DNA from 2 places in the Marinobacter shunpengi genome. Region 2 is predicted to be linked to the other one. Evidence: predicted binding sites of a transcription regulator. Region 2 holds the regulator's gene; the other holds the start of a gene.
The links. Region 2 encodes FliA, which starts transcription of late flagellar genes. Its sites were predicted from a motif close to CTAAAGTTTNNNNNNNNNNNGCCGNTAA; they were not measured.
Positions count from the first base shown of each region.

Region 1: the regulator FliA is predicted to act here: its motif matches at 2,482-2,509, upstream of fliD (flagellar filament capping protein FliD).

Region 1 covers NZ_JBJJLA010000010.1:87,352-91,156, reverse strand. The annotation lists gene ACJO3T_RS05020 (motility associated factor glycosyltransferase family protein) at 1-810, shown strand, start outside; gene ACJO3T_RS05015 (flagellin domain-containing protein) at 998-1,828, shown strand; gene ACJO3T_RS05010 (flagellar protein FlaG) at 1,901-2,338, shown strand; gene fliD (flagellar filament capping protein FliD) at 2,559-3,805, shown strand, end outside.
Region 2 covers NZ_JBJJLA010000015.1:378,592-382,396, reverse strand. The annotation lists gene flhF (flagellar biosynthesis GTPase FlhF) at 1-400, shown strand, start outside; gene ACJO3T_RS09750 (MinD/ParA family protein) at 492-1,310, shown strand; gene ACJO3T_RS09745 (RNA polymerase sigma factor FliA) at 1,342-2,091, shown strand; gene cheY (chemotaxis response regulator CheY) at 2,307-2,690, shown strand; gene ACJO3T_RS09735 (protein phosphatase CheZ) at 2,740-3,522, shown strand; gene ACJO3T_RS09730 (chemotaxis protein CheA) at 3,536-3,805, shown strand, end outside.

The DNA.
Region 1 (3,805 bases), on a different contig from region 2:
TACCGGGATGTCACCAATCACCATTCTGCCTATTCCGTCTACGGGGCCGAGGGAGAAACCAGTTTCTCCAGGTCGTTTCGGGCTGAAAGGAAGGGGCTGAATGAGGATCAGCGCAGTTTTGCGGTGCCGGGAGTGGATGGCGGCGAGGTGCTGACACGAACGGATTACTACACCGCAAAACGTTCCGTGGAGCGGTTTATTGCCAACTGTCAGACGGGGGAGACCACGCTGAGTGTTGCGAACTGTTCCGATGGCGCCGCTATTGAGGGTGCCGACTGGCTCTCGCCCACCGGGTTCCTGGAGGCGGTGAGGGGCTATGACGGATCCGGGCCGGAGGAGGCTCGTCAACTCCTGGGCCACGAGCGTCATCCTCTACCGTCTGAAGGGTTGGACGGGAATCTGGGCCGGCTGCGGCAGGAAATCGCGGACACTGTGGAAGGGTGCCGCAAAGCACTGGGGTTGACCGCTGATTATTCGCGCCGGGATCTGGTGGTCACTGCCAATGCGGTGCGGGACTCCCTGAATCGGGTTGGTGTGTTCAGTGGCCGGCGTACCGATTTAACTGTACAGGTGATGTGCTGGCAACTGCTCAAAGGCTCAACCTATCACTTCCTGCAGGTCGGGCTCTGCCACGGTCTGGCCTGTGAGGAATCTGAATTGCCGGCGTATATGCAGGCGTGGAAGACATCGTTCGACAGATTCCTCGAGCAATTGCCGGATCACTTTGATCGCGTGATCCTGCAGGCCCGGCCGGTGGAATCCGACCCCTGGTTAAAAGCCCGCCTGACTGATGAAGAGCCGAGGGTTTAACTTCGAAATAGAGTTTAACCTTTTGATATTTAATTGGTTACATTTAATAACAAAGAACGATGTTTTTTTTCTAAAGGAATTCCCGGGCGCGCCGTTAAGCAGTACAGCGGGGCGGCGTACCCACTAAGCAGAGAACGGGCGCCAGACCTCTTTCAAATGAAGCAAAACTATTTGTCGGAGAAGTACTATGGCTCTCGGAATCAACACGAACGTTGCGTCACTCATGGCACAGAACCAACTGGGCAAGTCCCAGAGCCTGTCTAACCAGGCTATGGAGCGTCTGTCCTCTGGTCTGCGCATTAACTCCGCCAAGGATGATGCGGCCGGTTTGGCAATTTCCACTCGTTTCGACACCCAGATCCGCGGTCTCCAGGTGGCGTCTCGTAATGCCAACGACGGCATTTCCATGGTTCAGACTGCAGAAGGTGGTCTGGACGAGACTGTGAACAACCTGCAGCGTATCCGTGAGCTGGCTGTCCAGGCGGCTAACGGCTCCAACTCAAATGAAGATCGTCTGTTGCTGCAGGCTGAAGTGGACCAGCGTATTGCCGAAGTCACCCGTATCGGTACCCAGACCGAATTCAACGGCCAGTCCGTACTGGATGGCACTCTGGGCTCCGCCGTGTCCTTCCAGATTGGTGCAAACGCTGGTCAATCCATCGAGGTTGGCTTCGATAACAGCATGACTGCGGGCGCCGCTGGTCTGAACGTGTCCTCCGTCAGCATCAGCACCGCTTCCGGTGCCGAAGCGGCTCTCAGCGCTATCGATAATGCACTGAGTTCGGTGAACTCCTTCCGGTCTGACCTGGGTGCGGTGCAGAACCGCTTTGAGAGCACCATTGCCAACCTGCAGACCAACATTGAGAACCAGAGCGCGTCCCAGAGCCGGATTCTTGATGCGGACTTTGCGGCCGAAACGGCCAAGATGTCCAAGGCCCAGGTGCTGCAGCAGGCTGGTATCTCGGTACTGTCCCAGGCCAACGCCCGGCCGCAGCAGGTTCTGTCCCTCCTGCAGTAACAGGGGACGAACGGTAACAGTCGGGCTCTTCGGGGCCCGGCTTTACGCCGTTTGAGGATAGCGAGGTAAGCTATGAATGGCGTTAACCTGAATAGCCCGGATCTGAAGCTGGTTCGCTCCAGTGAGCAAGCTCCGGCTCGGGCCATGTCGTCATCTCAGGCCGAAGGCAGGAATGCCTCCGACCTGGCGGCTTCATCTGCGGACAGTGCGGCGAAAGTTGCCACCTCTCCTCAGCCCAGCGAGCCCTCCCGGGCTGAGCGCCTGAAGGAGCGTAACAGGGATCAGCGGGAGGATTTGGATTCCGCTGTTACCCAGTTGAACGATTTTGTTCAGAGCGTTCAGCGGGACCTGCAATTCGAGGTGGATAGCGATGCCGGTCAGACCATTGTGAAGGTGGTTGATCAGGAGACCCGTGAAGTCATTCGCCAGATTCCGGATGAGGTTGCCCTGAGGTTGGCAGAGAACTTGCAGCAGGACGAACCGCTGTCGTTGTTTAATGTGAAAGTGTAGGGCTTTTCTTCCTCACGACATTGGGCAACGGTATACAGCACCGCCGCACCCGAGAGGGGCCGGCGGTGTCTTGCTTTCAGGGAAACATCTATAGTGGGTTTACAGGCCGTTACAAAATAATGCCGGATTTCGACGGATAAAGGGCAAAGTTTTGCCGCTCCCCGCCGATAACAGGTAGTAGCAGCACACACAGGTATACCACCGCAAGGGGGATGACATCATGGCATCCATATCGTCACTCGGGGCTGGCTCGGGATTGTTCAGCTCGGATCTGGTCGATCAGATCCTGAACGCCGAGCGTCAGCCAACGGAAGTCCGGCTGAACCAGAAACAGCAGCGCACGGAGGCAATGATCTCCGCTTTTGGCACATTGAAAAGTGCCGTTGAAGGACTTCGTTCCTCCATGGAGGGGTTGAGTAGCGCCGATGGCTTGATGGCATTTAATACCAGCTCGTCCAACGAGAGTACCGTTGGTGTTTCCATGGACGAGTCCCAGGTCAATGATGGCACCTATGAGATCGACGTGCAGCAGTTGGCCCGTTCCCAGTCTTTGGCCTCCACCACGTTTGCCGACAAGGATTCCACTACCGTCGGTACCGGTACCATGACCATAAATGTCGGCGGCACTGCCACGGATATTACGATTGATGGCAGTAACAACACCCTTGAAGGAATGGCAAGCGCCATTAACGACTCCGGCGCCGGGGTGAATGCCAGTGTGGTAGATACCGGTTCGGGTTTCCGGCTGGTCATGTCTTCGGCGGAGAGCGGCACGGCAAACGAGGTGCAGGTTACTGTCACCGATGATGATGGCAATAACACGGATACTGGTGGTCTATCCCAGTTTGTCTACGACGGGACAACCCAGAACCTTGAGCAGACCGTAGCGGCCCAGGATGCACTCCTGACCGTAAACGGAATCGACGTCACCCGGTCCAGCAATACGGTTTCCGACGCGGTTGAAGGGCTGACGTTTGAACTCAAGGGCGCGGGCACCTCGACCATCAAGGTGGAAGAGGATTCCGACGCGGTCGCTGAGCGAGTCCAGGCGTTTGTAGATAAGTACAACGAGTTCCAGAATGTCGTCCGGTCTATTTCAGGCTTTAATGCCGATACCGGTCAGGGTGGCCTGCTTAACGGCGACTCCACCATCCGCAATCTCCGGAATGACCTTCGTGAAGTGATTTCATCGGTAGTGCCCGGCCTTGAAAACGGCACGGTTCGAACCCTGGCGGATATCGGCATTGCCACTGATCCGGACGACAACGGCAAATTGACGTTTGATCAGTCTGTTTTCAAGGACAAGCTTGATCAGGCGCCAGGTGAAGTCGCCCAACTGTTTGCCGAGGTGGATGGCGCCGAGGGTGTCGCGGCCCGGATAACGGCTATTGCGGACAACATGCTTGCGTCTGATGGCACGCTCTCAAACCGGACTGATGGTCTTAACGAGAGACTGGAAAGCATCCA
Region 2 (3,805 bases):
GCTGGAGGGGCGCCACCTGGTGCTGATCGACACCGCCGGCCTGTCCGGCGCCGACCCCGGCTGCCAGGAGCAGTTGCAGGAACTGGCGCAAAGCCGCCACCCGGTACGCTCACACCTGGTGGTTCCCGCCACCAGCCAGCCCCGGATCATGAAATCCATGTGGCATTGCTATAAGATGGCGAATCTTGCAGGTTGTATCATGACCAAGCTGGATGAGGCCCTGACCCTGGGCGAAGTGCTTGGGTTCGCCCTGGAGACGGCATTGCCGGTGGCCTGGGTGACGGATGGCCAGAAGATACCCCAGGACCTGCACCCGGCCAACGCCGCATCGCTGGTTCGCCTGGGTGTTGAACGCTTGCGTGATGCCCGTAAACAGCAGACCATGGCGGCAGGTGCCTGACCGCCTTCACCCGGCGCTGGCCGGTGTGGTTTCAGGCACGGCATGACAGAATACTGAACGACAAGAACCTTGGCGGGACACTAGAACCTCTATGAGCAGACCACATCCGGTTCAGGTTATTGCAGTCACCGGTGGCAAGGGTGGCGTGGGTAAGAGCAACGTCTCCGTAAACCTTGGCATTGCCCTCTCGCAGATGGGCCGGCGTGTCGTCCTGCTGGATGCAGACCTGGGACTCGCCAACATTGACGTCCTGCTGGGGATTACCGCCAGTCGAAACCTTTCCGACGTACTGGCCGGCGAGTGTGATCTCCGGGATGTGCTGGTTAATGGCCCCGGGGGTATCAAGATCGTTCCCGCGTCCTCCGGCACCCAGCGCATGACCCAGCTTTCCCCCATGGAGCACGCTGGCCTGATTAACGCCTTCAGTGAACTGGGCGATCAGGTGGACGTGCTCATTGTCGATACCGCGGCCGGTATCTCCGAGAGCGTGGTCAGCTTCCTGCGTGCGTCCCAGGAACTGCTGCTGGTGGTCTGCGACGAACCCACCTCGATCACCGATGCCTATGCCCTGATCAAATTGATGAACCGGGATTACGGCGTTAACCGCTTCCGCATCCTGGCCAACCAGGTCCGTAACGAGCAGGAAGGCAAACACCTGTTCGGCAAACTGACCCGGGTCACCGAGCGCTTCCTGGATGTTGCACTACAATATGTAGGCATGGTTCCTTACGATGAGGCGGTACGCAAGGCAGTCCAGAGGCAGCGGGCGGTGCTCGATGCCTACCCCAGGGCGAAGGCCTCACTGGCCATCAAGGCCCTGGCCGAGAAGGTGGACAGCTGGCCGCTACCATCGTCCCCCCGGGGGCATCTGGAATTCTTCGTGGAGCGCCTGGTAAGCACCAACGCCTGATCCAATCCTGATGTATGGGTTAACCGGATACATGACATTGGCCAGAAGTCTCGGAATCTACCATCAGACCGGCCGGCGTGATGCCCACCACCTGGTGGAGCAGCATGCGCCGCTGGTCAAGAAAATCGCCCTGCATCTCATGGCCCGACTGCCGGATTCCGTGCAACTCGAGGACCTGATGCAGGCCGGTATGGTGGGGTTGCTGGAAGCTGCCGCAAAATACCAGTCGGACCGTGGTGCTTCCTTTGAAACCTACGCCGGCATCCGTATCCGTGGCGCCATCGTTGACGAGATCCGCAAGGGGGACTGGGTGCCACGCTCAGTTCACCGCAATGCCCGCCGCGTGTCCGCCGCCATCAAGGCCGTGGAGGATCGTGAAGGGCGGGAAGCCCAGGATCACGAAGTGGCGGAAGAACTCGGCATGACCCTGCCGGAGTACCACGCCTGCCTCAGTGACACTAATTCCGGTCGACTTTTTTCCCTGGATGAACTCAATGAATCCGGGGAGCTGCCGATACAGGAACAGGAGGCTTCGGACAATCCCCTGGATGATGTGTCGGGCGCCGCCTTCCGCCAGAACCTGGCGGCGGCCATTGAGGATCTGCCGGAGCGTGAGAAGCTGGTACTCAGTCTCTACTACCAGGAAGAACTGAACCTGAAGGAAATCGGCGCCGTGCTCGGGGTAAGTGAGAGCCGGGTCAGCCAGATCCATAGCCAGGCCGCTCTGAGGTTGCGGGGGCGACTGTCCGAATGGCAGGCGTCTGATGCCGGCACGTCCTGATTCCGGGAGCGGGTGCAGAGCGCGTCGAGGCGACAGGAATCCAGCACGCCCTGCTGGGCGATAACACATTGAAACGGTAAGCAACGCCAGGGCTGCTAGAATAACGCCAACCGCCCGGAAACAGGCGGAAGCGGAACAGCCTGATCAAACGTTGCCCGGGCCCATAACTGCCAGGCCCAGGTCATTATTCCGGCGACGACCAACTGGAGGTCCCATTGGACAAGAACATGAAGATTCTCATTGTGGACGACTTCTCCACAATGCGACGGATTATCAAGAACCTGCTGCGTGATCTCGGGTTTACCAATACCGATGAGGCAGACGACGGCAACACCGCGCTGCCCATGCTTCGTTCCGGCAAGTATGACTTTCTGGTCACCGACTGGAACATGCCGGGCATGTCCGGTTTCGACCTGCTCAAGGAAGTTCGCGCCGATGAGCAGATCAAGGACCTGCCTGTCCTGATGGTCACCGCGGAAGCCAAGCGTGACCAGATCGTGGCGGCCGCCCAGGCCGGCGTTAACGGCTACGTCGTCAAACCGTTCACGGCCGCCGTACTCAAGGAGAAGATCGAGAAGATCTTCGAGCGTATTGAGTAAAGCGTCGGGTACGCTTTGAAACCAGAACCGACAGTCCGGATGTGCTCCCATGAGCGAAGATAAAAACAGTGGCCCCAACCTTGACCCGGAGATCACCAGCCAGCTCAAGGAGCAGGCCAACGAGTTGGTGAAACAGGTCAATGCCGGTGACTACGCCAAGGCCATGACCCTGATCAATGAGCTGAGTGAAGTAAGGGACCAGAGCCTTTACCGGGAAGTCGGTCGCCTGACCCGCAGCCTTCACGAGGCCATCCGCAATTTCCAGATCCAGCCACAGAACGCCGAACAGCAGGAAGCCCTGTCGAAGATGACCGACGCGTCGGACCGGCTCCAGTACGTGGTGGAAATGACCAGCAACGCGGCCAACCGGACCATGGACCTGGTGGAAGTGGCCATGCCGCGGGCCAGTACCATGTGCGAGGAGGCCAAGTCCCTGCGTGATGACTGGCAGCGCCTGCGCCGACGGGAGATGGCACCGGCCGAGTTCCGCGAGCTCTACGGTCGTATAGACCGCTTCTTCGAGAGTCTGTCGGACGATGCCGAAAAAATGTACACGGACCTCTCGGAGATCCTGCTGGCCCAGGATTTCCAGGACCTGACCGGGCAGGTTATCCAGAAGGTGACCTCGCTGGTGAAGGAAGTGGAAGAGAACCTGCTGAGCCTGGTGGTCATGGCAAGTCATGTGGACCAGCTCACCGGAACCGTCCATGAATTGAAGGAAAAGGAAGCCTCCATCAAGGGGGAAGGCCCCCAGATGCGCGCCGCAGAGCGGTCTGACGTGGTGTCCGGACAGGACGACGTTGACGACCTGCTGTCCAGTCTCGGCTTTTAATTGAGGTGAATGCATGGCATTAGATGCAGATGAAGAGATTCTCCAGGATTTCCTGATCGAGGCTGGCGAGATACTCGAGCAGCTCTCGGAGCAATTGGTGGACCTGGAGCAGCACCCGGATGACAGTGATCTGCTCAATGCCATCTTCCGTGGCTTCCATACTGTCAAGGGCGGCGCGGGCTTTCTGCAACTGGACGCACTGGTCAGTTGTTGCCACTCCGCCGAAAACGTGTTTGACACCCTGCGGAACCACAAACGTACGGTGACCTCGGATCTGATGGAT